One region of the Amycolatopsis sp. NPDC104863 genome, then DNA from elsewhere that is predicted to be linked to it. Evidence: riboswitches for the same ligand, from Rfam matches in the RefSeq annotation. Region 1 holds a riboswitch; the other holds the start of a gene.
The links. A riboswitch is a leader RNA that binds a small molecule or an ion and turns the genes downstream of it on or off. The one in region 1 is predicted to bind glycine.

Region 1 (15,110 bases):
CCTCCCCGCGGTGTCAGCTCTTGAGCGCGCCCCGCCAGCGCACGGTCGGGCGCAGCTTGTCCGGGTTCACCCGGTGCTTGTTGGCGCCCACGATGTCGAACATCGACTCGATCAGCGTGTCCGACAGCAGGTGCGGCTCCAGCCCGAGGCCGACCAGCCCGGTGTGCTTCACGTTGTAGTAGTGCTCCGGCGCCTCGGTGCGCGGGTTCTCCAGCTGCTCGATCTGCACCGGGCCGGGGAACCGCTCGGCGACGAGGTCGGCGATCGCGGCCACCGACATGCTCTCGGTCATCTGGTTGAAGACGCGGAACTCCCCCGCCTCGGCCGGGTTCTCCACGGCGAGCCGGATGCACTCCACGGTGTCGCGGATGTCGATCAGGCCGCGGGTCTGGGCGCCCTTGCCGTACACGGTCAGCGGCTGGCCCAGCACCGCCTGGATGACGAACCGGTTCAGCACCGTGCCGAACACGGCGTCGTAGTCGAAGCGCGTCGCCAGACGCGGGTCGAGCGCCGTCTGCGGGGTCTGCTGGCCGTACACGACACCCTGGTTGAGGTCCGTCGCCCGCAGCCCCCAGGCGCGGCAGGTGAATTCGATGTTGTGCGAATCGTGGACCTTGGTCAGGTGGTAGAACGACCCGGGCCGCTTCGGGAACAGCACCCGGTCCGCGCGCCCGTTGTGCTCGAGGTCCAGCCAGCCTTCTTCGATGTCGACGTTCGGCGTGCCGTATTCGCCCATCGTGCCCAGCTTGACCAGGTGGATCGCCGGATTGATCTCCGCGATCGCGTACAGCAGGTTCAGGTTCCCGATCACATTGTTGTGCTGGGTGTACACCGCGTGCTCGCGGTCGATCATGGAGTACGGCGCCGACCGCTGCTCCGCGTAGTGGACGACGGTGTCGGGCGCGAAGTCGCGCACCGCGCCGAACAGGAACTCCGCGTCCAGCAGGTCGCCCTCGTAGCTGGTGATCTCCCGGCCGGAAACCTCTTGCCAGGCCGCGATCCGGTCGGCCAGGGACTCGATCGGGACGAGGCTTTCGACGCCCAGTTCGACGTCGTACCCACGGCGGGCGAAATTGTCGAGAACGGCTACCTCGTGGCCTTTGTCCGATAAGTGCAGCGCGGTCGGCCAGCCCAGATATCCGTCACCGCCGAGAACCAGCACACGCATTGTGCCGCCTTTCCTGCTCGTTTACGCCCCCCGACGCTATCGATCACCTGCTGATGAAGACCTGGCAATAGGCTGTGAATCTCCTATGCGTAGGGGACCCGGACGGCGGCGCGCCGAGCCCGCGGGGAGGATGGGGGCATGACGACCGTAACCAACGGCGTGCGGCCTCGCACAACGGAGAAGACCCGCCGCCGGGGCTGGGCCCGGCTGGCGCGCGCCGCGGCGACGTCGGTCGCGGCGACGGTCCTCAGCCAGGTCGTGCTGCTCGCGGTCCTCGCCACCGGCGGCGCGGCGGCCCTGGCGAGCACGCTGGCCTGGGCGGCCGGCGCGGTGCTGAACTTCGTGGTCACCCGCCGCTGGGTGTGGGGCCGCACCGGACGCCCGCGCGTCCGCCGCGAACTGCTGCCCTACCTGGTCGTGATCGGGCTCGGCGGGCTGGCGTCCATCGGCCTGACGACGCTGGCGGGCTCGCTGCTGACGCCGCTGGACCTGCCGCACTTCTGGTGGGTCGTGCTCGTCGACGGCGCGTACGTGGCCAGCTACGCGCTGGTGTTCGTCGTCAAGTTCACCCTGCTCGACCGGCTCGTGTTCGGCCGCGGCGCAGCACGTACCCCCGCCACCACGTCCCCGTCATGACCCGGGCGTAGTTCGCGCCGTAGACGAGGCTGCCGCCCTTCTTGCTCTTGCCCGCCTTGCGCAGGCGCATGCTCATCGGCAGCTCGACGACGCGGGAGCCGCGCGCGGTCACCCCGAGCATCAGCTCCGACGACTGGTACTGCGGCTCGTTGAGCGGCACCGAGCAGGCCAGCTCGGCCCGCATCGCGCGGAAACCGAACGACGTGTCGGTGATCCGCCGCGCCGTCAGCACCGACGCCAGGACCGCGAACACGCGCACGCCGAGCCACCGGACGCGGCTGTCGGCCTCTTCGTGCCCGAGCCTCCGCGACCCGGTGACGAAGTCCGCGGTGCCGTCCACGACCGGGCTGACCAGGGCTTCGAGCTCGCTGTTGTCGTACTGGCCGTCGGCGTCGGTCGTCACGACGTACTCGGCGCCGGCCTCGGCCGCGAGGTGGTAGCCGAGCCGCAGTGCCGCGCCCTGGCCGCGGTTGCGGGGCGCGACGCAGACGTACGCGCCGTGTTCCTCGGCGATCTCGGCGGTGGTGTCGGTGCCGCCGTCGACCACCACGAGGACGTCCACGCGCATGCCGAGGCACTGGTCCGGCATCTTCTCCAGGACCTCGCCGATCCCGCCGGCCTCGTTGTAGGCCGCGATGACGACGGTCAGCGGGGCCAGCGTCAGGTCCGGGTGCCGGCCGCGGAAGTCGTCGAGCGCGCCGATGTCGACGTCGTCCGGGAACGCGGCGAGGCGTTTCCGGCTGGCCGAGGTCAGCGTGGTGAAGCCGAGCGCGCCGGCCAGCGGGAGCAGGACCAATGCGGGGATCTGGTAGCGCCAGGAGAACTGGAAGACCGCCGAGGCGAAGAGCAGGACCAGCCCGCTCGACGCCGCGAGCAGCGCACCCGCCCGCGCCTTGTCCAGGGGCTTCTTGCGGCGGAACACCGTCAGCAGCCCCAGCAGCGCGCCGATGCCGAGCACCGCGCCCGGGACGTACCCGCCGCCGAGCTGGTAGTCGCGAAGGAACTTGGCCAGCGGCTGGTCGACGCTCGCGGTGACCCCGTCGTTCTGCTGCGTGACGAGGTCGATCAGCGACTGGTCGGCCCACTGCGGGTAGCTCAGCTGGAACTGCCACCGGTCGAGCGGGACGTCGGTCGGGTCCTGCTCGCGGGTCCAGGCGAAGCTCTTGGCGAAGTCGTTCAGGATCGCCGCGGCGACGTCGCCGGGCTGCTCCTTCAGCACGTCGATCGCGAACTCGTGCGCCAGCGCGGCCTTGTCCGCGCCGGGCGGCAGCGGGCCCGGCCAGTTGGGGTCGAGGTCGGCGTGGGTGTAGTTGTCCACCAGCCGCGTCTCGCGCGGCTCGGCCGGGCAGAACACCCGCAGCGTCGGGTCGAGGTGGAGGGCTGCGCAATCGGCGATGGCGGCCGTGCGGCCGTACAGCATGTTCCCCGACGGCCCGGTCAGGCCCCATTTGCCGGTCTCCGAGTGCACGCGCGCCGCGTAGGGCGCCAGCACGACCAGGAGCCCGAGCACACCCACGCCGGCCCGGCGCCAGCCCGCCCAGTGCCGCCACGCTCCCCCGGCGGCCACCAGGTAGACCAGCAGCGGCAGGGCCAGCGAGATGCCGATCAGGCGGGTCAGCACGGCGAACCCGACGAGCAGGCCCGCGAGCCCGGCTCGCTTCCACCCCGGAGCGCCCTTGCCGAGCAGCAGCCACAGCAGCCCGAGCAGGACCGCCTCGAAGACGACCTCGGACATGATGTTCTGCTCGATCTGCAGCTGGTAGGCGTCCAGCAGCACCGGCGCCGCGGCGAGCGCGCCGACCCAGGGGCGGCCGCCGAGGCGCAGCACCAGCGCGTAGACGCCGATCGCGATCAGCACACCGCCGACGTGCTGCACCGCCGCCACCCACGCGAGCCCGCCCACCGCCAGCAGCGGGCGCAGCACGAGGTCGTAGCCGATCGGGTCGAGCTGGTCGGCGCGCAGCGCGTGCAGGTTGTCGATGTAGCGGAACGAGTCGATGAACAGCAGCGCCGGCCGGTAGGCGAGCCAGGTCAGCACCCGGAGCGCGATCGCCGGGACGAGGAGCAGGAGCAGCAGCCAGTGCCGCCGGAGGAACGGCTTCACGGTGTCCCGTTGGGACGATCGAGGTTGGAGAAGTACTTCCACGCCGTGGCCAGGCCGTCGGTGAGCGAGACCGACGGCTCGTAACCGATCGTCTCCCCGCTGGCCGAGACGTCCACGACCACGGCGGGCATCTCCCCCGCCGGGGCCTCGACGTGCTCGACCGGCAGCTCGGCGCCGGTCACCTCGCGCACGGCCTCGACCATCTCCAGGACCGACACCGACCGCCCGGCGCCGACGATCGCGCGGCCCGAGTGGCCGCTCTCGAGGGCCAGCAGGATCGCGCGGACGACGTCGTCGACGTGCACGAGGTCGCGGCGCTGGCGGCCGTCACCGTAGATCCTGACCCCGGCGCCGGTCAGCGCGGCCCGCATCATCCGCGGCACAAAACTGTCCTTGTGGGACATTCCCGGGCCGTAGACGTTGGTGAACCGCAACGCACACGTGGTCATCCCGTACGCGCCGGCGTAGCCCGAGAGCAGCATTTCGCACGCCGCCTTGGTCGCGCCGTAGGGCGTCAGCGGCCGCAGCGGCAGGTCCGGCGTGATGGTCGCGGTGCCGACGTTCCCGATCACGGCGTTGGTCGAGGCGAGCAGGAACTTCGGCACCTCCCGGCGCCGGGCGAGCTCCAGCAGCTCCTGGGTGACCAGGACGTTGTCGGCGAAGGTGTCTTCGGGCAGCTCGACCGACTTCAGCACCGACGTCAGCGCCGCGAGGTGCACGATGCCGGCGGTCTCCCGCGTCACGGCTTCCTCGCGGACGGCCGCGTCGCGCAGGTCGCCGGTCACGACGCGGACGCCGTCGAGGTCCTCGGGGAACGGGACCCGGTCGACGACGGTGACCGGGACGCTCCGGTCGCGAAGGGCGCGCACGACGGCCCGGCCGATGAAGCCGCTGCCGCCGGTCACGACCACGGACGTCCGATCAGGACCGTGCGCACTCGCCATGGGCGTCAACCTACCCGCCGTCCCTGTGCGGACGCCGTGGGCCCGCGTACGCAGAAGTGCGTATGGCCGGCGGCCCCGCCGGGTTGGTGTCCTTGAGCGGTCAGACCGTCCCAGGGGAGGAAACCACACCATGAAACGACTCTTCACCGTTCCGGCGCTGCTGCTCGCATCACTCGCCGGCGCGCTCACGCTGGCCGCCGCGCCCGCCCAGGCGGCCACCACCGACGTCGGGGTCATCCCGGCGGGCCGGTCCTGCCCGGTCGGGACCGAGGCGATCGTCATCCGGATGGACGACGAGGACTCGGGCAACGCCAACTCGCGCGGTGGGTTCATCGGGGCCGTCAGCAGCACCAGCAACACGGAGATGTTCTTCTGCCGGGTCAACGGCACCGCGTTCCGCGGGGTCACGCAGTCCGGCTCGTTCCGGCCCTACGCGGTGCTGAAGCTGGGCGCGAACTGCCCGAACGGCTCCCAGGAGTTCTCGCGCCGGTTCGACAACGAAGACGACGGCAACACCAACTTCTCCTCCGGCAACATCTTCCCGAACGTGAGCGACAGCAACACGCTGCTGCGGTTCTGCCTCTTCGCGCCCGGGGTGGCCACGACGACGGCGTTCCCGAACGTCGGCTTCGGCTACCTCGTGTTCTCCGGGGTGGACTCGTCGGGCTTCTTCCACACCGATGACGAGGACGACAGCAACAACAACTCCTACAGCGCACCGGCCGGGATCAGCAGCATCGCGCAGTCGATGGTGAGCGCCGGCGCGAACACCACGCTGAACGTCCGGATCGCCCCGTAACGTCGGAGTTCGTATCTCCCTCGGCCCGCCCGGGTCTTTCTTCACCGGGCGAGCCGAGGGGGATCGGGAGTGAGCAGTGAACTGACGGCGCGGCACCTGCACCGCGCCCTCGAAGTGGCACGGGAGTTCCGGGCCGAGGGGCCGGCGGCCGGGCTGGCCGGGCTCGCCCGGCTCGTCGGCTGCGACTTCGCGTCGTGCACCAGCGCGGAGCACACGACCCGGCGGCTGACCGGCGCCGTGACCGACCGGCCGGAGCACAACCTGCTGCGCCACGCCGGGTTCCGGGCCCAGGTGTACCAGCACCCGGCGTTCGCGGCCCACCGCGACGGGCGGCTGCCGCTGGGGACGTCGGCGGCGTTGAGCGACCTGGCGGACCTGCGGACGCTGCGCGCGTTGCCGCTGTACACCGACTACTACCGCCCGCGGGGCACGGTCGACCAGCTGCTGTGCATCGTCCAGGTCGACGACCGGCACGGCCGCATCCTGACCTTGAGCCGTTCCCGGCCGGGGTTCTCGGCGCGGGACCGGGCCTGGGTCGACCTCCTGGCGCCGCACCTCGGCCAGGCGCTGGCCCGCGAGGAGCGGCCGCCGGTCCGGCCCCTCGCCGGTCCGGAGCTCACGCTGCTGACCACCCGCGAACGGCAGGTGGCAAGGCTCGTCGCGGACGCCGCGGGTGACCGGGACATCGCACGCCACCTCGGCATCAGCCCGCGGACGGCGCAGAAGCACCTCCAGCAGATCTACCGCAAGCTGGGGTTGACCAGCCGGACGGAGCTGCTGGTGCGCCTGGCAGCTTCGGCGTGACCGCGCTCAGGCGAAGGCTTCCGGGGGCGGGCAGGAGCAGACCAGGTTCCGGTCCCCCGCCGCGCCGTCGATGCGGCGGACCGGCGGCCAGATCTTGGTCGCCGCGGGGCCTGCCGGGAACACCGCCGTCTCCCGGCTGTACGGCCGTTCCCACTCGCCCGCCACGCAGCGCGCGGTGTGCGGCGCGTGCCGCAGCGGCGAGCCGGCCAGCGGCCACTCCCCCGAGGCGACGCGGTCGATCTCGCCGCGGATGGCGATCATCGCCGCGCAGAACCGGTCCAGCTCGGCGAGGTCCTCGCTCTCCGTCGGCTCCACCATCAGCGTGCCGGCGACCGGGAACGACATCGTCGGCGCGTGCAGCCCGTAGTCCGCCAGGCGCTTCGCGACGTCGTCCACCGTCACGCCGGTGGCCTTCGTCAGCGGCCGCAGGTCGAGGATGCATTCGTGCGCGACCAGGCCCGAGCGGCCCGCGTACAGGACCGGGTAGTGCTCGCCGAGGCGCTTCGCGACGTAGTTGGCGTTCGCCACCGCGACCAGCGTCGCCCGGCGCAGGCCTTCCGCGCCCATCATCCGGACGTAGGCCCACGAGATCGGCAGGATCGACGCGCTGCCCCAGGGCGCCGCGCTGACCGGGCCGACCCCGGTCACCGGGCCGGCGGCCGGCTGCAGCGGGTGGTTCGGCAGGAACGGCGCCAGGTGCGCGCGGACCCCGATCGGGCCGACCCCGGGGCCGCCACCGCCGTGCGGAACGCAGAAAGTCTTGTGCAGGTTGAGGTGCGAGACGTCGGCGCCGAACCGGCCGTACTGGGCGACGCCGATCAGGGCGTTGAGGTTGGCGCCGTCGACGTAGACCTGCCCGCCCGCGTCGCGCACCGCCGCGCAGACCTCGCCGACGGTGTCCTCGTAGACCCCGTGCGTCGACGGGTAGGTGAGCATGATCGCGGCCAGGTCGCCGCGGTGGGCGTCCACAGTGGACTTCAGGTGCGCGAGGTCGATGTTGCCCTCGTCGTCGCAGCGGACGACGACCACTCGCATGCCCGCCATCACGGCGCTCGCCGCGTTCGTGCCGTGCGCGCTGGCCGGGATCAGGCAGACGTCGCGGGTGTGCTCGCCGCGGGAGCGGTGGTACGCCCGGATCGCCAGCAGGCCCGCGAACTCGCCCTGGCTGCCGGCGTTGGGCTGCAGGGAAACCGTGTCGTAGCCGGTGATCCGCGCGAGCCAGGCGCCGAGGTCGGCGACGACGGTCAGCAGCCCGGCCGCGTCCTCGGCCGGCGCGAACGGGTGCAGCCCGGCGAACTCGGGCCAGGTGACCGGCTCCATCTCCGCGGTGGCGTTGAGCTTCATCGTGCACGAGCCGAGCGGGATCATGCTCCGGTCGAGCGCGACGTCCTTGTCGGACAGCTCCCGCAGGTAGCGCAGCAGCGCGGTTTCCGAGCGGTGCGCGTGGAACACCGGGTGGGTCAGGAACGCGCTGGTGCGCCGCAGCGGCGCCGGGAGCGCGTCCGCGGTGTCCGCGTCGAGGCCGTCCACATCGGACACCGAGACGCCGAACGCCTTCCACACGCAGGAAAGCCGCTCACGTGTCGTGGTCTCGTCGCAGGCGACGCCGACGTGGTCGTCGTCGGCCCGCCGCAGGTTCACCCCGAGGTCGCGGGCCGCCGCGACCACCGCGTCCGCCCGGCCGGGCACCGCCGCGAGGACCGTGTCGAAGAACTCGCCGTGCACCACCTCGACGCCGCCCTCACACAGCCCGGCCGCGAGCACGGTGGCCATCCGGTGCGCCCGCAGCGCGATCCCGCGCAGCCCGTCGGGTCCGTGGTGCACCGCGTACATCGACGCCATGACCGCGAGCAGGACCTGCGCGGTGCAGATGTTCGACGTCGCCTTCTCCCGGCGGATGTGCTGCTCGCGCGTCTGGAGGGCGAGCCGGTACGCGGGTGCGCCGTCCGCGTCCTTCGAGACGCCGACGAGCCGGCCGGGCAGCTGCCGCTCGAGGCCCTGGCGCACCGCCAGGTAGGCGGCGTGCGGGCCGCCGAAGCCCATCGGGACGCCGAAGCGTTGCGTCGAGCCGACCGCGACGTCGGCGCCGAGCTCACCCGGCGGGCGCAGCAGGGTCAGCGCGAGCGGATCCGCGGCGACGACCACCGCGGCGCCGTGCTTCTTCGCGTCGGCGATCGTCAGGTCGAGCTCGCGCACCGCGCCGGACGCCCCGGGGTAGGACAGCAGCACCCCGAAGAAGTCGCCGCCGAGCCCCAGGCCGGTGAGCCCCTGCGAGAGGTCTTCGACGACCAGCTCGATGCCCAGCGGCTCCGCGCGGGTCCGGAGCACGGCGAGTGTCTGCGGCAGGGTGTCCTCGTCGACGACGAAGCGGTTCGACGCGGACTTGCCCGCCCGGCGCACGAGCGTCATCGCTTCGGCGGCCGCGGTGGCTTCGTCGAGCAGGGACGCGTTCGCGACCGGCAGCCCGGTCAGATCGGCGACCATGGTCTGGAAGTTGAGCAGTGCTTCGAGCCGTCCCTGCGAAATTTCCGGCTGGTAGGGCGTGTAGGCGGTGTACCAGGCGGGGTTCTCGAGCACGTTGCGCCGGATGACGGGCGGGGTGACGGTGTCGTGGTAGCCGAGGCCGATCATCTGGGCCATCGGCCGGTTCCGCGAGGCCAGCTCCCGGAGCTCGGCGAGCGCCTGGGCTTCGGTGGCCGCCGGCGGAAGAACGAGCGGCTCGGCGGACTCCCGCAGCGACGACGGCACGGCCCACTCGGCGAGCTCGTCCAGCGAGGCGACGCCGATGACGTCGAGGATGTGGCGCAGCTCGTCCGGACCGGGCCCGATGTGCCGGTCGGCGAAGGGAACCCCTTGTTCGAGGGAGGCGAGCGACAAGTCCACGATGGCCTCCTCCGAACGGCAGCGTCCACCCAACCCGACTGTAAACGCGAAGGTGACCACGGCGGGGGTCCGGGCGCGGAGCCCGCCGGGCGGGGTGTGGGGGTTGCACCCCCACAAGTCACCGCGGAGGGTTCAAGCGAGCGCCCTCCGCGAGCACGGCTCATCCGAACCCGGAGGAAACCCTCCCCACTCTGTCCGTACCCGTGTCGGGCGCCTGAGAGTTTCGCCCGCAGGTTGAGCCGGGCTTGCACCGTCGGCGGGGCCATCAGGCTGTGTCCTGACGACCCGCTTTCCAGAGGCGTCTCGTCCGCGCGGTCCAGGGTGCCTGAGAGGTTCCGGGGAGGACTTGCTCCTTCGGCGCCGAGCTCAAGGTGTGGCTCGGACTCTCCCGCGCGGATTCGTCGACCGCAGGCAGAACCTTACTCGCCTCCCCGCGGCGATGATCACCCGGTCTTGCGTGCGTTGCGGCGCTGGGTGAGCTCGTCCGGTTCGTGCGTCTCGACCACGCCGCCGTCGGCGCGCTCGGCCGGGAACTCGTGGATCGTGCCGCTGATCTCCTGCATCGCCCCGCTGACCGCGATGCCGAACACACCCTGGCCGCCCTGGAGCAGATCGACGATCTCCTCCGGCGAGGTGCACTCGTAGACCGTGGTGCCGTCGGAGAACAGCGTCACCTTGGCGAGGTCGCGGACCCCGCGGACCCGCAGGTGGTCGACCGCCACCCGGATGTTCTGCAGGGAGACCCCGGTGTCCAGCAGCCGCTTGACGACCTTGAGGACCAGGATGTCCTTGAACGAGTACAGCCGCTGCGAGCCGGAGCCGTGCGCCGTGCGGATGCTCGGCGCCACCAGCTTCGTGCGCGCCCAGTAGTCCAGCTGGCGGTAGGTGATGCCGGCGATCTGGCACGCCGCCGGACCCCGGTAGCCCACCAGCTCGTCGGGCAGCGAGTCGTCGGGGAACAGCTCACCCTGCTCACCAGTCGCGACCTCGACAGGCTGCTTCTCGGAACCAGCCTCGACCACGCAAGCCTCCCCTCGCCCGACCGGACGGCCGGCGAATGACAGCCGGGGAGTCCCAGGAGCGGGACCCACCGGAGATCAACCGCCACGGTCCGGCCCCAGACCGTGAATCACACCGTGGCGATTTACCTCCTCCGACGGTAAGCGCCAGGAGAACACCGGTCAACGCGACGCGCGGCAAGCCTCAACGACCGGATGAGCCTTTGAGCCGTTCGCCGCACCCCCGGCGCGGTGGTTCAAACCTCTTGCGTCGATTTACTCAGCCGAGTACATTTTTACTCATGCAAGTAAACACCGACCTCATGGCCGAAATGGGCCTCAGCGTCACGGAGGCGGCGCGCCGCGCGCAGATCATCGGCGCGACCATCGGCGTCATCGCCGACCTCGGGTACCGGAAGGCGACGTTCGCCAAGATCAAGGAGCGCGCCGGGCTCAGCAGCACCCGGATGATCTCCTACCACTTCACGAACAAGGCCGGCCTGATGCAGGCCGTGCTGAGCACGGTCGTCGAGACGAAGAACGAGTTCCTCAAGGAGCGCACCGGCGGCGGAGTCGACCCGGCCGACCGGCCCGGCTACCTGCGGGCGCACATCGAGACGTCGATCGCGTTCCTGCGCGCGTACCCGGAGTGCGTCCGGGTGCTGGCGGAGATGTCCGCCAACGCCGACGACGCCGAAGGCTGGGTGATGACGAAGGTCCTGGTCGACGACATGCGGGTGCACGGCCTGGCCCGTCAGCTCAAGCAGGGCCAGGCGGAAGGCGCTTTCGGCGGCTTCACGCCCGAGGTGATGGCAATGTCGGTCGCGCAGGCCGTCGACGGGGTCGCCGCGGCCTACGCGGCGGACCCGTCGCTGGACCTGGAGCAGTACGGGCGCGAGGTGGCGGACACCTTCGTCAAAGCGACGGCGCCTTGAGCGCCCGGTCGAGCCGCTCTTCGATGCGGGCCTTCGGGAACGCGCCGACGATCGTCTCGACCGGCTCGCCGCCCGAGAACAGGATCATCGTCGGCAGCGACATGACCTGGTAGGACCGGGTCGTTTCCGGGTTCTCGTCGGCGTTGATCTTGCGGACGGCCAGCTCCCCGGCCCGTTCGGCGGCCAGCTGCGCCAGCACCGGGCCGACCATCCGGCACGGGCCGCACCAGGTGGCCCAGAACTCGACGAGCACGGGGACATCGCTGCCGAGGACCTCGGGGAACGTGGTGTCGGTGACTTCGGCGACTTCGGGCATGACGGGCTCCTTCACGGGCGCGGGGATTCGGGCACGACGCACGGATCGGGCGCCTGGCGGGCCAAGGCGCCGGCGAGCTTCGTGGCCAGTTCGGCGCGGATCCCGCCGAGCCGGGCCAACAGGGCGTCGGCTTCTTCGAGCTTGCGGCGGTAGACCTCGATCGAGCTCGCGCAGGCGTCGCCGGTCTCGTGGCCGCTGCGCAGGCAGTCGACGAACGGACGGGTCTCGTCGAGGGTCAGGCCGACCGTCTGCAGGGTCTGGATCTCCCGGACCAGCTGCAGGTCGTCCTCGGTGTACTCGCGATAGCCGTTCGCCGAGCGCCGGGCCGCGATGAGGCCCTGGTCCTCGTAAAAGCGCAGCGCACGGGTGGTGACACCCGTGCGCTGCGCAAGCTCTCCGATCCGCATGCCCTAGACGCTAAACGTTGACGTCCGCGTCAAGGCAAGGTTCAGGTATCGGCTCCCCGGAAGTCCTCAGGGGACACGGAGTCGAGGAACTCGCGGAACTTCTCGACCTCGTCCTCCTGCTCGTCCGGGATGATCAGGCCGGCCTCTTCCAGCACCGCGTCCACGGCGTGGATGGGGACGCCGATCCGCAGGGCCAGCGCGACCGAGTCGCTCGGCCGGGCCGACACGCGGATGTCACCGTCGAAGACGAGCTCGGCGAAGAACGTGCCTTCCTTGAGGTCGGTGATGACGACCTGCTCCAGCTCCCGGCCGAGCGCTCCGATGACCTCTTTCAACAGGTCATGCGTGAGCGGGCGGGCGGGGCGGACGCCCTGCTGCTCCAAGGCGATGGCGGTGGCTTCGACCGAGCCGATCCAGATCGGCAGGTACCGTTCACCCTCGGTCTCCCGCAGCAACAAGATCGGCTGATTCGCGGGCAGCTCGACCCGCACACCGACGACGCGCATTTCGCTCATCGGGCTTCGCCTCCCTCTCGTGCACACGGGCTTCAGCGTGGGAACGGCTTGCGCCGCCACTGCCGACGCTACCCGTCATCCGTGCGCTGTGCTCGCTGTCCGGACTCTCTCGGTTCGCCTGCCGCAAACCCTGGGTCTCACGGTACGGCATGAAGGTCCGAACATTCAGTCATTGACATGGGACCGCAAAGAGGATCTCACCGCCCCGTTACGGATCAACACCCGGAGACGCCACGGATTCCGGCCTTGACGAGGAGCGTGTGCAGGGTCACGGACAGTGCCGCGAGCTCCCGGACGACTTCGTCGGCCCGTTGTTTGGCCTCCGGGTCACGGTGCCGATACACCGGTGTCACGATCTGCTCCAACAACCCGACCTCACGGTCGGCCGCGGCGCGGAAGGCACGCAGGTGTCTCGGCTCGATACCGAATTCGGTCATCGCCTTCACCGTCCGCGCGACCAGGACCGCGTCGGGGTCGAAGAACCCCGCGGGACCGGGCCGGACCAGGCCGTACTGCCGCAGCTCCGCCAGCGCGGCCGCGTCGATGCCGGCCTGCTCCAGGAGGTCCTCCTCGGTGAGGCGGAGCTCCCGGCCCGCGGCGAAGTCGGCCGCCTCGGGCAGGCCGACGTTCTCCGCCGGCGCGTCGATCGGGACCAGCCGGCGCGGCGGGCGGGGCAGGGCCGCGACGGGCCCGGCTCCCGAGTCCGCCGCGTCCAGCTGCTCCTTGATGACCTTCAACGGGAGGTAGTGGTCCCGCTGGGCGGCCAGGACGAACCGGAGGCGCTCCACGTCCGCCGCGGCGAACTGCCGGTACCCCGAAGGCGTCCGGCCCGGCTGGACCAGGCCTTCCGCTTCGAGGAACCGGATCTTGGAGATGGTGACATCGGGGAAGTCACCGCGCAGCTGCGCCAGTACGGCCCCGATGCTCAGCCCGGAGCTCTGTGGCCGCCCGGCCGCCGTCACTGCGCCCCCTGGCCCCCGTGCCCCGGGCCGGTCAGGAAGACCAGGCGGAACTTCCCGATCTGGACCTCGTCGCCGCCCGCGAGGACGGCCTGGTCGACCGGCTCCCGGTTGACGTAGGTGCCGTTGAGGCTGCCGACGTCGATGACGACGAACTCGCCGCCCTCACGCCGGAACTCGGCGTGCCGGCGGGAGACCGTGACGTCGTCCAGGAAGATGTCGCTGTCCGGGTGCCGTCCGGCGCTGGTGGTGTCGCGGTCGAGCAGGAACCGCGAACCCGCGTTGGGCCCGCGCTTCACGACCAGCAGCGCCGAACCCGCCGGCAGGGCGTCGACACCCTGGACCGGCGCCTCCGCGGCGGGGGCGGACTCGTGGCCTTCGGCTTCGGCCAGGAAGTCGGCCCGGAAGACAGAGGTCCGCTCCGGAGACTGCTCCGGGGGAACGCCGCCGGGCCCGTCGTTCGTGCTCACCTGAGCTCTCCTCCACACATGCTGTGTTGCCTAGTACTCAAGAACGTGTAGCTGCCAACGTACCGTGCCTGATCGATTCTCCGAGCCCCGGCTCCCCGAACCGGCGCAGTGCCGGTCCGGCGGCTCGTCGACGGGGTTCAGCCCTTGGTCAGGGCGTCGTACGCTTCGGCTTCGAGCAGGGCTTCGAGCCCCGCCGGGTCGTCGAGCCGGATCTCGATCAGCCAGCCCTCGCCGTAGGGGTCGCTGTTGATCAGCTCTGGCGAGTCGGCGACACCGTCGTTGACCGCGACGACCTCGCCGTCGACCGGCGCGAACAGCTCGGAAACGCTCTTGGTCGACTCGACCTCGCCGAAGACGTCCCCGGCGCTCACCTGACGCCCGACCTCGGGCAGGTCGACGAAGACGACGTCGCCGAGCTGGTCCTGCGCGTACTCGGTGATGCCGATCCGGACGAGGGTGTCCTCGCCGCGGGTGGCGACCCACTCGTGTTCCTCGGTGTAACGAAGCTCTTCAGGAGCGGACACCGCCGGTCCCCTTTCATGCCCTCACTGGCGAAACGTGCTGGGCGAAGTCTTACACCCACACGGCCCAGCCGCCGGGCACGACCCGGGAAAGCGGCGCGCTCAGTCCTCGCCCGCGCCGCGCAGCGCGTTGCGCGCCTGCACGACGTAGAGCACGCCGGACCAGACGTAGAGGACGCCGCCCCAGATGGTGAAGGCGTAGCCGATCGGCCGGGCGACCGCGGCGACGTCCGAGCCACCCTGCGCGAGCAGCAGGAACGGGAAGGCGTACATCAGCACGAAGGTCGCGCCCTTGCCGATGTAGGTGACCTCCGGCGGGGCGAAGCCGCGGCGGCGCAGCGTCAGGACGCAGAGGCCGAGCACGGCTTCGCGGACCACCAGCGGGACCACGACCCACCAGGGGATGATGTCGCGGACCAGGAACGCGATGAGCGTGGCGAGGATGTAGAGCCGGTCGGCCGCCGGGTCGAGCAGCTGGCCCAGCCGCGACATCTGGTTGAGCCAGCGGGCCAGCTTGCCGTCGAGCCAGTCGGTGAGGGCACTGAACACCAGCAGCGCCAGCGCCCAGCCGTCCTCCTCCGGGCCGAGCAGCAGCCAGAGGAACACCGGCACGCCGGCCAGCCGCAGGAGCGACAGCATGTTGGGGACGTT
Region 2 (15,110 bases), on a different contig from region 1:
GGGTCCTGGCGCGTGTCGGCGATGTACAGCAACGATTCGTCGGCCGAGAAGGCGAGGCCGTTCGGGCGGGAGAAGTCGTCCGCGACGATGCGGACCTCGCCGTCGGAAGGGGACACCCGGTACACGTGGCAGCCGCCGATCTCGCTCTCGGCTCGGTACCCCTCGTAGTCGCTGTCGATGCCGTAACTCGGGTCGGTGAACCAGATTGACCCGTCCGAGTGCTCGACCACGTCGTTCGGGCTGTTCAGCCGCTTCCCCTCGAAGTGCGACGCCAGCACCGTGATCGAGCCGTCGTGCTCGGTGCGGGTCACCCGGCGCGGGCCCTGCTCGCAGCTGATCAGCCGTCCGGCGCGGTCGACAGTGTGCCCGTTCGCGTACTCGGACGGCTGACGGAAGACCCCGACCCGCCCGGTTGTCTCGTCCCAGCGCAGCGTGCGGTTGTTCGGGATGTCGCTGAACACCAGATACCGCCCGGCCGGGAAGTACGCCGGCCCTTCCGCCCAGCGGCAGCCGGTGTGCAGGCGCTGCATCCACTCGTCGCCGTTGACCCGCGCGAAGCGGTCGTCGAGCACCTGGAAGTCCGTCTTCACCAGATCCATCGGTCAACCCTAACGAGGTTCCGTGATCAGCAGGGACGACCCGTTCGGGCCCTCGCCGTGCACACTACTGTGCAATGCGTGGTACCTTTCCAAGCGTAAGACTGGAGGGTGCAGTGGAGATCAGTCAGCTGCTCAAAGGGGTGCTCGATCTGGCCGTGCTGGCGGTGCTCCGCGAGGACGACGGCTACGGGTACGACGTCCTGCGAAGACTCCGGGCCGCCGGCCTGGACGAGGTCGGGGACGCGTCGGTGTACGGGACGCTGCGCAGGCTCTACAAGGCCGGCCTGCTCACCTCGTACGTGGTGCCCAGCGAAGAAGGGCCCCACCGCAAGTACTACAGCCTGAACGAGCCGGGCCGGCTCCGCCTCGCGGAGTCGGGGAAGACCTGGCAGAGCTTCGCATCGACGATGAACGTGCTTTTGGGAGAGGCAGCATGAGCGAGAAGCCGACCGCCGTGCGGGTGTATCTGGCGCGGGTCCGCACCGCGCTCGCCGACCTGCCCGCGAGCGAAATCGAAGAGATCCTCGAAGACGTCCGCCCGCACCTGGCGGAGCTGGAGGCCGAGCTGGGGGAGGGCGCCCGCGTCGAGGCGCTGATCGAACGGCTCGGCTCGCCGGAGAGCTACGCCGCCGAGCTGCGCGCCTCCGGGGGTTACCCGGCGCCGGCCGAGGGCGCGGCGACGCAGGTGCTCACCACCACCAAGAGCCCGAGCCTGGCGAAACCGCGGATCGCGTTGTGGGGCCTGGTGATCTGCGCGCTCGGGCTGGCGATGCTGTCGTTCGGCGCCGCTGTTTCCATCGACCCGGACGTGCTCCTGGGCCTGCTGCTGTTCCTCCCGGTGTTCCTGGTCAGCCTGTTCCTGCTGCTGCGCGGCGGGATCGAGCCGGTGCTGGCGCTGCCGGAGATGGTGTGGCTGCGCGGCGCGCTCGCCAGGGGCCGCGAACAGGAAGACACCGGGAAGGTGCTGCGGTACCTGAGCTCGCTCAAGCCGGCATGGTGGATCCTGTGCGCCGTCACGCTGATCGCGTTCGGGGTGCTGCTCATGCTCCGGCAGCGGAGCGCGGTGCTGATGCTGCCGTTCCTGCTCGTCGCGGGGGCGGGGATCGTGTGGGCCGGCCCGCGGGTGCGCGGCGACCGGCGGCTGCTGTGGCTCGCCGTGCCGATCTCGGCTTTCGTCGTCGGCGGCGCGCTGGGCGGGTTCGGCGCCGCGGTCGACCTCATCTCGAACCGGAACGCCTACCAGAGCTCGCCGTCGTCGTACTACCAGACGTCCGACCAGTACGGGAACGACCAGCTGAGCTACGGCAGCCACGAAATCGAGAACGTCTACGCGTTCGACGCCGAGGGCAAGCCGCTGACGGAGGTCTACCTCTACGACGAGCAGGGCCGGCCGATCACGCTGACCCGCTACGGCTGCGAACGGTCGAGCGGCACCAAGGAGAAGATCGGCGAGGACAACCGGTTCCCGCGGCCGCGGGTCGAGCAGGGGGTCACCGACAACCAGGGCAACTACAACGGTTACAACGGGTATCGCTCGGCCTGCCGCGAAGATCCGAACGTGCCGTTCAGCGCCGCGATCCCGAAGGTGACGGCGCCGACGCCCACGACCACCCCGCCGACTTCGACGACCACGCCGTCGACGACGCCGACGCGATGAAAGCCTTCAGGAGCGGAGGTCGGGGCCGCTCCTGACGCGACGAAGGCCGCCTCCGGACCCGATCCGGGGGCGGTCTTCGGCCTTTCGCCGTGTTCACCCGATCCGAACGTGGGCGAAACGCGGGCGTGCTGAGCTGGACGCGTGCCACTCACCGAGGTCGGGGCGGACAGCTTCGCCCCGCGCACCCGCGTCGTCCACGGGTACGAGCGCGCCTACCGGATGGCCGGGCGCGGGCCGGCCCTGCTGTTCCTACACGGCATCGGCGACGACTCGGCGACGTGGCTGGAGCTGCTGGCCTCGCTCTCGGCCGACCACACGGTGATCGCGCCCGACCTGCTCGGCCACGGCGCTTCGGCCAAGCCGCGCGCGGACTACTCCGTCGCGGCCTACGCGTGTGGGATGCGCGACCTGCTGACCACGCTCGACGTCGACCGGGTGACGGTGATCGGGCATTCGCTGGGTGGTGGTGTCGCGATGCAGTTCGCGTACCAGTTCCCGGAACGCTGCGAACGGCTGGTGCTGGTCGGCTCGGGCGGCGTCGGCGCGAGCGTGCACCCGCTGTTGCGGCTGGCCGCCGCGCCGGGCGCGGGGCTGGTGCTGCCGCTACTGGGCACGCGCCCGGCGCTGACGGCGCTGCGCGGGCTCGCCGAGCTGCTGCGGGTGTCCGAGGGGCTGGGGCTGGGGCCGGACCTCGACTACGTGGTGACGCGCTACGTCCGGCTGCTCGAGCCGGGCACGCGCTCGGCGTTCCTGCGGACGCTGCGGTCGGTCGTCGACTGGCGCGGGCAGGTGGTCAACATGCTGGACCGTTGTTACCTGACCGAGGGAATCCCGACGCTGCTCGTGTGGGGGACCGACGACCGGGTGGTGCCGAGCGGCCACGCGCGGCGCGCGCACGGGGCGATGCCGGGCAGCAGGCTGGTGCTGTTCGAGGGCGCGGGCCACTTCCCGCACCGGTCCGACCCGCGGCGGTTCCTGGAGATCCTGCGCGAGTTCCTGGCGGAGGCACCCCCGGCTGAGTACGACCGCGGGCGGTGGGGTGAGCTGTTGCGTGCGGGCCGTCGGGCGGGTTCGCCGGACCCGGCGGAGATTCCGGACGCGCCGACGGTGTCGTCGGGGACTTGAGTCGCGCCTGCCGGACACAACCAACGCCCCAGTTGGCCACTCCTGACACGACGAAGGCCGCCTCCGGAAAACCGGGGGCGGCCTTCGAACTGGCCTCAGTGCGTCAGTGGCCGAAGGCGCTCCGCGCCGCGAGGTCCGCGAGCAGCTCACGACCCTTCTCGGCGTTGCGTGGCTGCGACAGCACGTCGTACCGCCGGGCCACCAGCTGGCTCTGCGAGATGAACCCGCGCTTGTTGCGGTTCGCCGCGTAACCCAGGGCCCCGAACAGCAGGTTGAACCCGAGGCCGGCGACCAGGCCGATCGCGATCGGCACCAGCCCCGCGCCGGGGTTCAGCAGGCTGAGCACCAGGCCGAGGAACACACCGAACATCGCGCCGGATGTTGCCGCGCTGCCCAGCACCTTGCCCCAGGACATCTTGCCCGCGATCCGCTCCACGAGCATCGGCTCGACGCCCACGATCGTGACGTCCGTGACCGGGAAGTCCGTGCCCGCGAGGTGGTCGACCGCGCGCTGTGCCTGCTCGTAGGACTCGTACGAACCGATCGGCCAGCCGGTGGGCAGGGTCGGCAGCTGGGGCCGGGCCTGCTGCTGTCCGATCGTGGTCTGCGTGAATGCTGTGGTCATCGATCTCACCTCTCCTGCCCCGTTCAACGTGGGAGTACCCCGGATTCCTCCCGTCGAGCGGGAATTCACAGACTCTTCTCAGCCGGGCAAACCGCGCATACCGGCTCCCGAGTCAATGGCTCAAGAAAATACCTTTGTTCCGGTTGACCGTCGCGGCGTCACCGGGTAGGAAGAAGCCGCAAAGGATTCGCATCAAACCTTTGGGGCGGCTGATGGCACGCAGGCGAGGCATGCTCACGCTGGACGAGCTCCGGGCGCGCGTGGACGCGGGCACGATCGACACCGTGCTCGTCGCGCTCACGGACATGCAGGGCAGGCTCCAGGGCAAGCGCTGCTCGGCCGAATACTTCCTGGACGAGGTCGTCGGCCACGCGACCGAGGCCTGCAACTACCTCCTGGCCGTCGACGTCGACATGAACACCGTCGACGGCTACGCGCTGTCCTCCTGGGAGAGCGGCTACGGCGACTTCGTGCTGCGTCCCGACTTCGAGACGCTGCGGGAGATCCCCTGGCAGGAGGGCACCGCGCTGGTGCTGGCCGACGTCGAGCGGGTGCAGGGCGGCTCCGTCGACGTCTCGCCGCGGCAGATCCTGCGCCGGCAGCTCGACCGCCTCGCCGAGCGCGGGCTCGGCGCCTACGTCGGGACCGAGCTCGAGTTCATCGTCTTCGAAGACACCTACGAAGCCGCCTGGGACAAGCGCTACGCCGGTCTCAAGCCCGCCAACCAGTACAACGTCGACTACTCGATGCTCGGCACCGCGCGCCTCGAGCCGCTGCTGCGCCGCATCCGCAACGAGATGGCCGGCGCCGGCCTCTACCCCGAGTCCGCCAAGGGCGAGTGCAACCCCGGCCAGCAGGAGATCGCCTTCCGCTACACCGACGCGCTCACCACCTGCGACAACCACAGCGTCTACAAGAACGGCGCCAAGGAGATCGCCGCGCAGGAGGGCAAGAGCCTCACGTTCATGGCGAAGTACAACGAGCGCGAGGGCAACTCCTGCCACATCCACATCAGCCTGCGCTCGACCGAAGGCCGCGCGGTCCTCGCCGGCGACAACGAACACGGCTTCTCGAAGCTGATGGAGCACTTCCTCGCCGGCCAGCTCGCCGCGCTGCACGAGCTGACCTACTTCCTCGCGCCGAACATCAACTCCTACAAGCGGTTCGTGCCCGGCAGCTTCGCGCCGACCGCGATCGCCTGGGGCACCGACAACCGCACCTGCGCGCTGCGGGTCGTGGGCCACGGCGAGTCGCTGCGCGTCGAGAACCGCGTGCCGGGCGGGGACGTCAACCCGTACCTCGCCGTCGCCGCGCTGATCGCCGCCGGTCTCCACGGCATCGAGAACGAGCTGGAGCTGGAAGAGCCCTTCACCGGCAACGCCTACCACTCCGACCGCGGCACGGTGCCGACCACGCTGCCCGCGGCCGCCGCGGCGCTCGCGGGCAGCGAAATCGCCCGGAGCGCGTTCGGCGAAGACGTCGTCGAGCACTACCTGAACGCGGCGAAGATCGAGGTGGACGCCTACAACGCCGCCGTCACCGACTGGGAGCTCATCCGTGGTTTCGAGCGCCTCTAAGCCCGTCATCGGGCTCACCAGCTACCTCGAACCCGCGAAGTTCCTGGTCTGGGAGACCGAAGCCGTGCTGCTGCACCGGGTCTACGTCGACTGCGTCGTCGCGGCCGGCGGTGTCCCGGTGGTACTGCCCCCGGTGTCCGACGCGTACGACGAACTCGTGTCCACTGTGGACGGCCTGGTGCTCACCGGCGGCGCGGACGTCGAACCGGAGCGCTACGGCCAGGAGCAGCACCCCACCACCTACATCCGGCCGAACCGGGACGCCTTCGAGTTCGGCCTGTTCGAAGCGGCCCGGCGCCAGGGCAAACCGGTGCTCGGCGTCTGCCGCGGCCTGCAGGTGATGAGCGTCGCCCTCGGCGGCACCCTGGTCCAGCACCTGCCGGAAGCCCGGGACACCACCGAGCACCAGCCCGCGCCGGCGACGTTCGGCCGGGGCACCGTCACGCTGGCCGAGGGCAGCCGGGCCGCCGCGATCCTCGGGTCCGAGACGAAGACGCTGTGTTACCACCACCAGGCCGTCGACCGCCTCGGCGCCGGCCTGGAACCCGTCGGCTGGGCCGCCGACGGCACGGTCGAAGCCGCCGAAGTCCCGGGTGAGTTCACCCTGGGCGTCCAGTGGCACCCCGAGCAGGACACCGACGACGTCCGGCTGTTCCAGGCCCTCGTCGAAGCGAGCAAGGAGAGGAAATGACGACGTTCGACGTCCTGAACCCCGCCACCGAGGAGGTGGTGCGGACCGTCCCGCTGACCAGCGCCGAGGAGACCGACGCGGCGATCGCCCGCGCCCGGGCGGCGTTCCCGGCGTGGCGCGACGTCACCCCCGGCGACCGCGCGCGGCTGCTGCGCCGCTTCGCCGACGCCGTCGAGGCCGACATCGAGAACCTCGCGCGGCTCGAGGTCGAGAACTCCGGGCACACCATCGGCAACGCCCGCTGGGAGGCGGGCAACGTCCGCGACGTCCTCAACTACTACTCCGCCGCGCCGGAACGCCTGCTCGGGCAGCAGATCCCGGTGCCGGGCGGGGTCAACGTCACCTTCCACGAGCCGCTCGGCGTCGTCGGCGTGATCGTGCCGTGGAACTTCCCGATGCCGATCGCCGGCTGGGGCTTCGCGCCCGCGCTCGCCGCCGGCAACACCGTGGTCCTCAAGCCCGCCGAGCTGACGCCGCTGACCGCCATCCGGCTCGGTGAGCTGGCGCGCGAGGCGGGCATCCCCGAAGACGTCTTCCAGGTGCTGCCCGGCAAGGGATCCGTGGTGGGACAACGGTTCGTGGACCATCCGGGTGTCCGCAAGGTCGTCTTCACCGGCTCCACCGAGGTCGGCAAGCAGATCATGGCCGGCTGCGCGGCGCAGGTGAAGCGCGTGACGCTGGAGCTGGGCGGCAAGAACGCGAACATCGTCTTCGCCGACGCCGACCTCGAGAAGGCCGCGGCCACCGCGCCCTACGGCGTCTTCGACAACGCGGGCCAGGACTGCTGCGCGCGGTCGCTGATCCTGGTGCAGGCCAGCGCGTACGACCGCTTCATGGAGCTGCTGGAGCCCGCGGTGCACGGCGTCGTCGTCGGCGACCCGGGCGATGAAAAGACCGAAATGGGCCCGCTGATCTCGGCCGCGCACCGGGAGAAGGTCGCCTCCTACGTGCCGGACGACGCGCCGGTCGCGTTCCGCGGCACCGCGCCGGAAGGCCGTGGCTTCTGGTTCCCGCCGACCGTCCTCACCCCGCCCGACCTGCGGCACCCGGCCGCGGCGGACGAGGTCTTCGGCCCGGTCGTCGCCGTCGTGCCGTTCGCCGAAGAAGCCGACGCGCTGCGGATGGCCAATGCGACCGAGTACGGTCTGTCCGGGTCGATCTGGACCCGCGACGCCGGCCGCGCGTTCCGGGTGGCGCGCGGGGTGGAAGCCGGCAACCTGTCGGTCAACTCGCACTCTTCGGTGCGCTACTGGACGCCGTTCGGCGGGTTCAAGCAGTCCGGCCTCGGCCGCGAGCTGGGCCCCGACGCCGCGGCGGCGTTCACCGAAACCAAGAACGTCTTTCTGAGCACGGAGGAGTAATGGTCCAGCGTTTCGAAGGCCGCGTCGCGGTCATCACCGGCGGCGCGAGCGGCATCGGGCTCGCCTCAGCGCGCCGTCTGGCGAGCGAAGGCGCGAAGGTCGTCATCGCGGACCTGACGCCGGTCGAGGGCAAGGCGGCCGCCGACGAGATCGGCGGCGCGTTCGTCCAGACCGACGTCACCGACGCAGAGCAGGTGGAGAGCCTCTTCCACACCACGGTCGAGCAGTTCGGCTCGGTCGACGTCGCGTTCAACAACGCCGGCATCTCCCCGCCCGAGGACGACTCGATCCTGACCACCGGCATCGACGCGTGGGAGCGGGTCCAGCGGGTCAACCTGACGTCGGTGTACCACTGCTGCAAGGCCGTCCTGCCGCACATGCAGCGCCAGGGTCGCGGTTCGATCATCAACACGGCATCGTTCGTCGCGGTGATGGGCGCGGCGACGTCGCAGATCTCCTACACCGCGTCCAAGGGCGGCGTGCTCGCCATGAGCCGTGAGCTCGGCATCCAGTTCGCGCGCGAGAACATTCGCGTCAACGCGCTCTGCCCGGGTCCGGTCAACACGCCGCTGCTCAAGGAGCTGTTCGCGAAGGACCCGGAACGCGCGGCGCGGCGGCTGGTGCACGTCCCGGTCGGCCGGTTCGCCGAGCCCGAGGAGATCGCGGCGGCGGTGGCCTTCCTGGCCAGCGACGACGCCAGCTTCATCACGGCGTCCCAGTTCCTGGTCGACGGCGGCATCTCCGGCGCGTACGTCACCCCGCTCTAACGCTTGGTCGGTTTCTTGACGCCGTAGACCTCCCGCAGGTAGCTCCAGGCGGCGTTGAGCTTCTTGCGCTCCTCGGAGACGAGCCGTTCGCGGCGCCGCAGCACGCGAACGGCGATCTCCGAGGCGAGGAACGCGCCGGCGGCGAAGGTCAGGACGCCGACGATCAGGGTCAGGGCGATGACGGTGGTGGTCATGGTCACCAGCGTCGAGCCGGCGTGGGCGATTTGTCCCTGCGCAAAACTAGCGGGTTTCGTTAGCTTTGTGAGGTGACGCACTGGCGCGCCGACGAGTGGGCGGAAGCGGTCCGGGCCGGCATCCGCGCGAGGGGGCTTTCCTTCGACGAGGCCGCGCGACGCATCGGCGTCCCCACGTCGACCCTGCGCAGCTGGGTCGAGCACCGGCACGCGCCGAAGGTGACCGTCTTCGACCACTGGGCCCAGCTCGCCGAGGTCACCGGGCTCAGCGAGGCAGACCTCCTGCGCGTCGCCGGTGTGCTGCCCGACTCCCTGGCCAGCCCGGTGCACGTCGCTCACGCCGCGAAGGCGCTGCGGGAAGGCATCGACCGGGCCGGGCAGTTCCTCCGGCAGGCCACCGCGCTCGTCTACTCCTCGCCCGGCACCCAGGTCGCCAACCTCATCGCCGCGTCGCCGGTCGACTGGGAGATGCGGATCCGGTCCGCCACCCGCGGGGACGAGGTCCGCGTCACCTACCACCACTACGTCGGGATCGTGCCGCCGCGGGACTTCCCGTTTTCCGAGGAAGAGGCGCGGCGGATCCTCGAACACGACGTCCTCGGCGAGCTGTGGCGGCCGCTCGGGCTGTACTGGCGGGTCGCCGAGGTGCACGACTGGCACGAGCCGCCGCGGCTGGTCATCCAGGTGCCCGAGCAGGAGGCGACGCGCCCGCCCGCGCCGTCGCCGGTCGTCGCCGCGCCGCCGGTTGTCGTGCTGTCGCCGATCTGGGGGTACGGCGAGCTGCTGGCGTCGCTGGTCGCCGACGGGCTCGGGTTCGGCAACGTCGACTTCCGCTACTTCGGCCTGCCCGACACGATGGCCGACCGCGTCCGGATCACCGCCCGTGAGCTGGCCGAACCCGCGCCGCGGCTGGTGCACTCGGTGCCGCCGATCATGCTGCTGCACGGCCTGGCCGTCCCCGACCTGACCGGACGGCTCCCGGTCGTCGTCCGCTACGGCCCCCGGATGCGGGCGCGGGCCGCCCGGATCTACCGCGAGCCGCTGCTCGACGCCGGGTTCGCCGACCCGTTGGCGGGCGCGCGGGCGATCGAGGAGGCAGTGTCGGTGCCCCCGGGGCACGCTTACTTCGAGGTGACGCTGGCCGACGAGGACGTCTTCGACGGCGACCGCCCGAGCCTCGACCGGCTCAACGACACGGTGGCTTGGCTCGCGGAGCAGATCGTGGAGCAGGTGCTCCTCGGCGCCGGGCACCCGCCGGTGCCGCTCGGCGGCCCGTTGAAGCGGCTGGTGCTGCCTTCGGGCCGGGTGCGCCGGCCGCCTGTGCTGGCGGGGAGCGCCGTGCGTCGGGTCGCTCACGGCTAGCACACAGCGCGAGGTGTTCCGGCTCGCGAACACAGCCGGGGAGAACCAGTTTCAGGTCGGCTCAGGTGCTTCGACCGGCAGACGCGCTGTGACCTCCGGACTGCCGGTGGGCACGCTCGTGCAGTCTGCGGTCTCCCGCAGGAGCGGATCGGCGACGAGCACCCCGGGTGGGCCGGCGGCTGCGACCCGCCAGCAGGCGGGAGCCACCCGTCGAGTCGCGCTCGAAGACTGATGTGGCGTTGCCCGTGTGAAGTAGACTGATCTCGCAGGCGGCAGGTACGGTAACCGCCACAACTGCAGATCGGGCCGTCGAGCCGAGGCGGGAGAGCCCTCACGAACGTGGTGGGGCACCGAAGGAGCAAACTCCCCGGAATCTCTCAGGTAACCGCTACCGCTTCGCGCGAGGCCACTCTGGAAAGCAGGCGCACCCGCGCCTCACCCAAGGTGAAAGCCGCTTCACACGCGGTGAAACTCTCAGGTGCCATGACAGAGGGGGAGTTCCCAGCGCACCCGTGTGCGCCCGGCCTGAGGAGCTCCCGATCACTTCTACGCAGTTCGACGCCCGCCACATCGGCCCGTCCGAGGCCGAGCGCGCGAAGATGCTGGCCGAGTGCGGTTACGGCAGCCTGGACGCCCTCGTCGGCGCCGCCGTCCCGAGCGCCATCCGCGCGACCCGTGAGCTCACCCTCCCGCCGGCCGCGTCCGAAGAGGACGCCACCGCGGAGCTGCGCGCCCTCGCCGCGCGCAACCGGCCGATGACGCAGATGATCGGCCTCGGCTACTCCGACACCGTCACCCCCGGCGTGATCCGCCGCAACGTCCTCGAGAACCCGGCCTGGTACACGGCGTACACGCCCTACCAGCCGGAAATCTCGCAGGGCCGGCTCGAAGCGCTCCTCAACTTCCAGACGATGGTCGCCGACCTGACCGGCCTGGCCACCGCGAACGCGTCCCTGCTGGACGAGTCGACCGCCGTCGCCGAGGCCGTCACGCTGATGCGGCGCGCGTCCAAGTCGAAGTCGAACAAGGTCGTGCTGGACGCCGAGTGCCTGCCGCAGACCATCGCCGTCGTGCGGACCCGCGTCGAGGCGCTGGGCATCGAGGTCGAGGTCCGCGACCTGCTCACCGGCCTGCCGGACGAGTTCTTCGGCGTCGTCGCCCAGTACCCCGGCGCGTCCGGCGTGCTGCGCGGCCGCGGCTTCTACCACGCGATTTCCGAGTCGGCGAAGGCCGCGGGCGCGCTGTTCACCGTCGCCGCCGACCTGCTCGCCCTCACCCTGATCACCGCCCCCGGCGAGTTCGGCGCCGACGTCGCCGCCGGGTCGACGCAGCGCTTCGGCGTCCCGCTCGGCTACGGCGGCCCGCACGCCGGGTACATGTCCGTCCGCTCCGGCCTCGAGCGCTCGCTGCCCGGGCGCCTGGTCGGCGTCTCGGTCGACGCCGACGGCAACTCCGCCTACCGCCTCGCGCTGCAGACGCGTGAGCAGCACATCCGCCGCGAGAAGGCGACGTCCAACATCTGCACCGCGCAGGTCCTCCCGGCTGTGCTGGCCGCGATGTACGCGGTCTACCACGGCCCGGACGGCCTCAAGCGGATCGCGCAGCGCGTCCACGGCCTGGCCGCGGGCTTCGCCGACGCGCTGCGCAAGACCGGCGTCGAGGTCGTGCACGAGTCCTTCTTCGACACGGTCATCGCGCGTGTCCCCGGCCAGGCCGCCGAGGTCCACGCGGCCGCCCGCGAGGCCGGGATCAACCTCGGCCACGTCGACGCCGACCACGTGCGGGTCGCCTTCGACGAGGTCAGCACCCCCGCGATCGCCGCGAACGTCCTGAAGGCGTTCGGGGTCGAGGAAGACGTCCAGGACGGCGTCGCGCTCCCCAACGGCCTCGCCCGCGAAAGCGGCTTCATGGGCCACGAGGTCTTCGGCAGCCACCGCTCCGAGACGGCGATGCTGCGGTACCTGCGTCGCCTGTCCGACCAGGACTACGCGCTCGACCGCGGCATGATCCCGCTCGGCTCCTGCACGATGAAGCTCAACGCCACCACCGAGATGGAGCCGATCAGCTGGCGCGAGTTCGCCGGCATCCACCCGTTCGCCCCGGCCGAGGACGCCGAGGGGTACCACACGCTCGTCGGGCAGCTCGCGGACTGGCTGGCCGAGGTCACCGGCTACGACAAGGTGTCGCTGCAGCCCAACGCGGGCAGCCAGGGCGAGCTGGCCGGGCTGCTGGCCATCCGCGCGTACCACCGTTCGAACGGTGACGAGGCCCGCGACGTCTGCCTGATCCCGTCGTCGGCGCACGGCACCAACGCCGCGTCCGCGGTGCTCGCCGGGATGCGCGTGGTCGTCGTCAAGTGCACCGACGAGGGCAACGTCGACCTGGCCGACCTGCGGTCCAAAGTGGACGCACACAAGGACACGCTCGCCGCGATCATGGTCACCTACCCGTCCACGCACGGCGTGTACGAGCACTCGATCGACGAGCTGGCCAAGATCGTCCACGACGGCGGCGGCCAGGTGTACGTCGACGGCGCGAACCTCAACGCCCTGCTCGGCCTGGCCAAGCCGGGCGAGTTCGGCGGCGACGTCTCGCACCTGAACCTGCACAAGACCTTCTGCATCCCGCACGGCGGTGGCGGCCCCGGTGTCGGCCCGGTCGCGGTGCGCGCGCACCTCGCGCCGTACCTGCCGAACCACCCGCTGCTCGACGCCGCGGGCCCGGAAACCGGCGTCGGCCCGATCAGCGGCGCGCCGTACGGTTCGGCGTCGATCCTGCCGATCTCCTGGGCCTACGTCCGCATGATGGGCGCGCCCGGCCTGACCGCGGCCACGAAGGTCGCCGTGCTGGCCGCGAACTACGTCGCCTCGCGGCTGGCCCCGCACTACCCGGTGCTCTACACGGGCCAGGACGGCCTGGTCGCGCACGAGTGCATCCTCGACCTGCGCCAGCTCACCAAGGAGACCGGCGTGACGGTCGACGACGTCGCGAAGCGGCTCATCGACTACGGCTTCCACGCGCCGACCATGTCGTTCCCGGTCGCGGGCACGCTGATGGTCGAGCCGACCGAGTCCGAGGACCTGGGCGAGATCGACCGGTTCTGCGACGCGATGATCGCCATCCGCGCCGAGATCGACGAGGTCGCATCCGGCAAGTGGAGCGCGGAGGAGTCGCCGCTGCGGGGCGCCCCGCACACCGCGGAGACGCTGGTCGGGGAGTGGGACAAGCCCTACAGCCGCGAGCTGGCCGTGTTCCCGGCCGGGGTGTCGCGCAAGAACAAGTACTGGCCGCCGGTGCGGCGCATCGACGGCGCCCGCGGGGACCGTAACCTCGTCTGCTCCTGCCCGCCCCTCAACGCTTACGAAGGCTGATCCCGACGTGTCGAAGGAAACCTCCCTCCACGGAGTCCACAAGGGACTCGGTGCGCTGTTCACCGACTTCGCCGGCTGGTCCATGCCGGTCCGCTACGCCAGCGAGCTGGCCGAGCACAAGGCGGTCCGCGAGGCGGCCGGGCTGTTCGACCTCTCGCACATGGCCGAAATCCACGTCACCGGCAAGCAGGCGGCCGACGTCCTGGACTTCGCGCTGGTCGGCAACCTCACCGGGGTCAAGCCGGGCCGGGCGCGGTACACGATGATCTGCGACGCCTCCGGCGGTGTGCTGGACGACCTCGTCGTTTACCGCCTGGCCGACGAGCACTACCTCGTCGTCGCGAACGCGGGCAACGCGAAGGTCGTCGCCGACGCGCTGGCCGAGCGGGTCGCGGGCTTCGACGCGGTGGTCGACGACCGGTCCGAGACGACCGCGCTGATCGCCGTCCAGGGTCCGAACGCCGTCGCGATCCTCGGCTCCGTGACCGACGCCGACCTGGACGCGCTGAAGTACTACGCCAGCGTGCCGGCGGTCGTGAAAGGCCATGACGTCCTGCTCGCCCGCACCGGCTACACCGGCGAAGACGGCTTCGAGCTGTTCGTGAACGCCGACGAGGCGCCGGCGGTCTGGCGCATCCTGACCGAGGCGGGCGAGGGCCACGGCCTGGTCCCGGCCGGGCTGGCCTGCCGCGACACGCTGCGGCTGGAAGCCGGGATGCCGTTGTACGGCAACGAACTCACCCTCGACCAGAGCCCGTTCGAGGCCGGGCTCGGGCGCGTCGTCAAGTTCGAGAAGCCGGGTGACTTCGTCGGCCGCGCGGCGCTGGAAGAGCGGTCCAAGGCGGACGTCCCGCGCGTGCGGGTCGGCGTTCGCGGAGCGGGACGTCGTGCGCCGCGCCACGGCTACAAGCTGCTGTCGGACGGCGTCGAGATCGGCGAGGTCACCAGTGGGGCGCTGTCGCCCACGCTGGGTTACCCGATCGCCATGGCGTACGTCGATCGGGCGTACGCCGAGCCCGGCACCGAGCTGTCCGTCGACATCCGGGGCAGGATCGAGCCCGTCGAAGTCGTCGCCCTGCCCTTCTACTCCCGCGCGTAAGGACTTACTGAACCGTGAGCATTCCCGAGAACCTGCAGTACACCAAGGAACACGAGTGGCTGTCCGTCTCCGACGGCGTCGCGACGGTCGGCATCACCGCCTTCGCCGCCGAGTCGCTCGGTGACATCGTGTTCGTCCAGCTGCCCGACGCCGGCGCGACCGTGACGGCGGGCGAGGTGTTCGGCGAGGTCGAGTCGACGAAGTCCGTCAGCGAGCTGTACGCGCCCGTGTCCGGCGAGGTCGTCGAGGTGAACGGCGCCACTTCGGACACCCCCGAGGTCATCAACTCGGACCCGTACACGGAAGGCTGGCTGCTGAAGGTGCGGCTCACGGGCGACGTCCCCGAGCTGCTCGACGCCGCCGCGTACGCCAAGCTCACCCAGGAGAACTGATGACGACCTTCGACGCCCACCTCGCCGACGTCGACCCGGAGGTCGCCGCGGCCGTCGCCGACGAGCTGACCCGCCAGCAGTCCACGCTGGAGATGATCGCGTCCGAGAACTTCGCCCCGGTGGGCGTGCTCGAGGCGCAGGGTTCGGTGCTGACCAACAAGTACGCCGAGGGTTACCCGGGTCGCCGTTACTACGGCGGCTGCGAGCACGTCGACGTCGTCGAGCAGCTCGCCATCGACCGCGCGAAGGCCCTCTTCGGCGCCGAGCACGCCAACGTCCAGCCGCACTCG

Region 2: linked by a shared signal. The riboswitch ahead of gcvP (aminomethyl-transferring glycine dehydrogenase) and the one ahead of gcvP (aminomethyl-transferring glycine dehydrogenase) in region 1 are both predicted to bind glycine.

Annotation. Positions count from the first base shown of each region.
Region 1 covers NZ_JBVJOW010000001.1:1,628,678-1,643,787, forward strand. Annotated here, with positions in the region: gene ACZ63J_RS07250 (NAD-dependent epimerase/dehydratase family protein) at 14-1,168, opposite strand; gene ACZ63J_RS07255 (GtrA family protein) at 1,307-1,804, shown strand; gene ACZ63J_RS07260 (glycosyltransferase) at 1,734-3,908, opposite strand; gene ACZ63J_RS07265 (NAD-dependent epimerase/dehydratase family protein) at 3,905-4,852, opposite strand; gene ACZ63J_RS07270 (hypothetical protein) at 4,983-5,651, shown strand; gene ACZ63J_RS07275 (helix-turn-helix transcriptional regulator) at 5,721-6,455, shown strand; gene gcvP (aminomethyl-transferring glycine dehydrogenase) at 6,462-9,341, opposite strand; glycine riboswitch at 9,641-9,739, opposite strand; gene ACZ63J_RS07285 (MerR family transcriptional regulator) at 9,782-10,360, opposite strand; gene ACZ63J_RS07290 (TetR/AcrR family transcriptional regulator) at 10,639-11,271, shown strand; gene trxA (thioredoxin) at 11,252-11,587, opposite strand; gene ACZ63J_RS07300 (MerR family transcriptional regulator) at 11,599-11,994, opposite strand; gene ACZ63J_RS07305 (bifunctional nuclease family protein) at 12,036-12,509, opposite strand; gene ftsR (transcriptional regulator FtsR) at 12,725-13,471, opposite strand; gene garA (glycogen accumulation regulator GarA) at 13,468-13,938, opposite strand; gene gcvH (glycine cleavage system protein GcvH) at 14,076-14,462, opposite strand; gene ACZ63J_RS07325 (CDP-alcohol phosphatidyltransferase family protein) at 14,562-15,110, opposite strand, start outside.
Region 2 covers NZ_JBVJOW010000010.1:316,025-331,134, reverse strand. Annotated here, with positions in the region: gene ACZ63J_RS42910 (SMP-30/gluconolactonase/LRE family protein) at 1-599, opposite strand, end outside; gene ACZ63J_RS42905 (PadR family transcriptional regulator) at 713-1,036, shown strand; gene ACZ63J_RS42900 (DUF1700 domain-containing protein) at 1,033-2,256, shown strand; gene ACZ63J_RS42895 (alpha/beta fold hydrolase) at 2,476-3,381, shown strand; gene ACZ63J_RS42890 (YflT domain-containing protein) at 3,485-4,006, opposite strand; gene ACZ63J_RS42885 (glutamine synthetase family protein) at 4,219-5,583, shown strand; gene ACZ63J_RS42880 (gamma-glutamyl-gamma-aminobutyrate hydrolase family protein) at 5,564-6,274, shown strand; gene ACZ63J_RS42875 (aldehyde dehydrogenase family protein) at 6,271-7,635, shown strand; gene ACZ63J_RS42870 (3-oxoacyl-ACP reductase) at 7,635-8,402, shown strand; gene ACZ63J_RS42865 (hypothetical protein) at 8,399-8,596, opposite strand; gene ACZ63J_RS42860 (helix-turn-helix domain-containing protein) at 8,669-9,958, shown strand; glycine riboswitch at 10,269-10,362, shown strand; gene gcvP (aminomethyl-transferring glycine dehydrogenase) at 10,498-13,329, shown strand; gene gcvT (glycine cleavage system aminomethyltransferase GcvT) at 13,337-14,428, shown strand; gene gcvH (glycine cleavage system protein GcvH) at 14,443-14,820, shown strand; gene glyA (serine hydroxymethyltransferase) at 14,820-15,110, shown strand, end outside.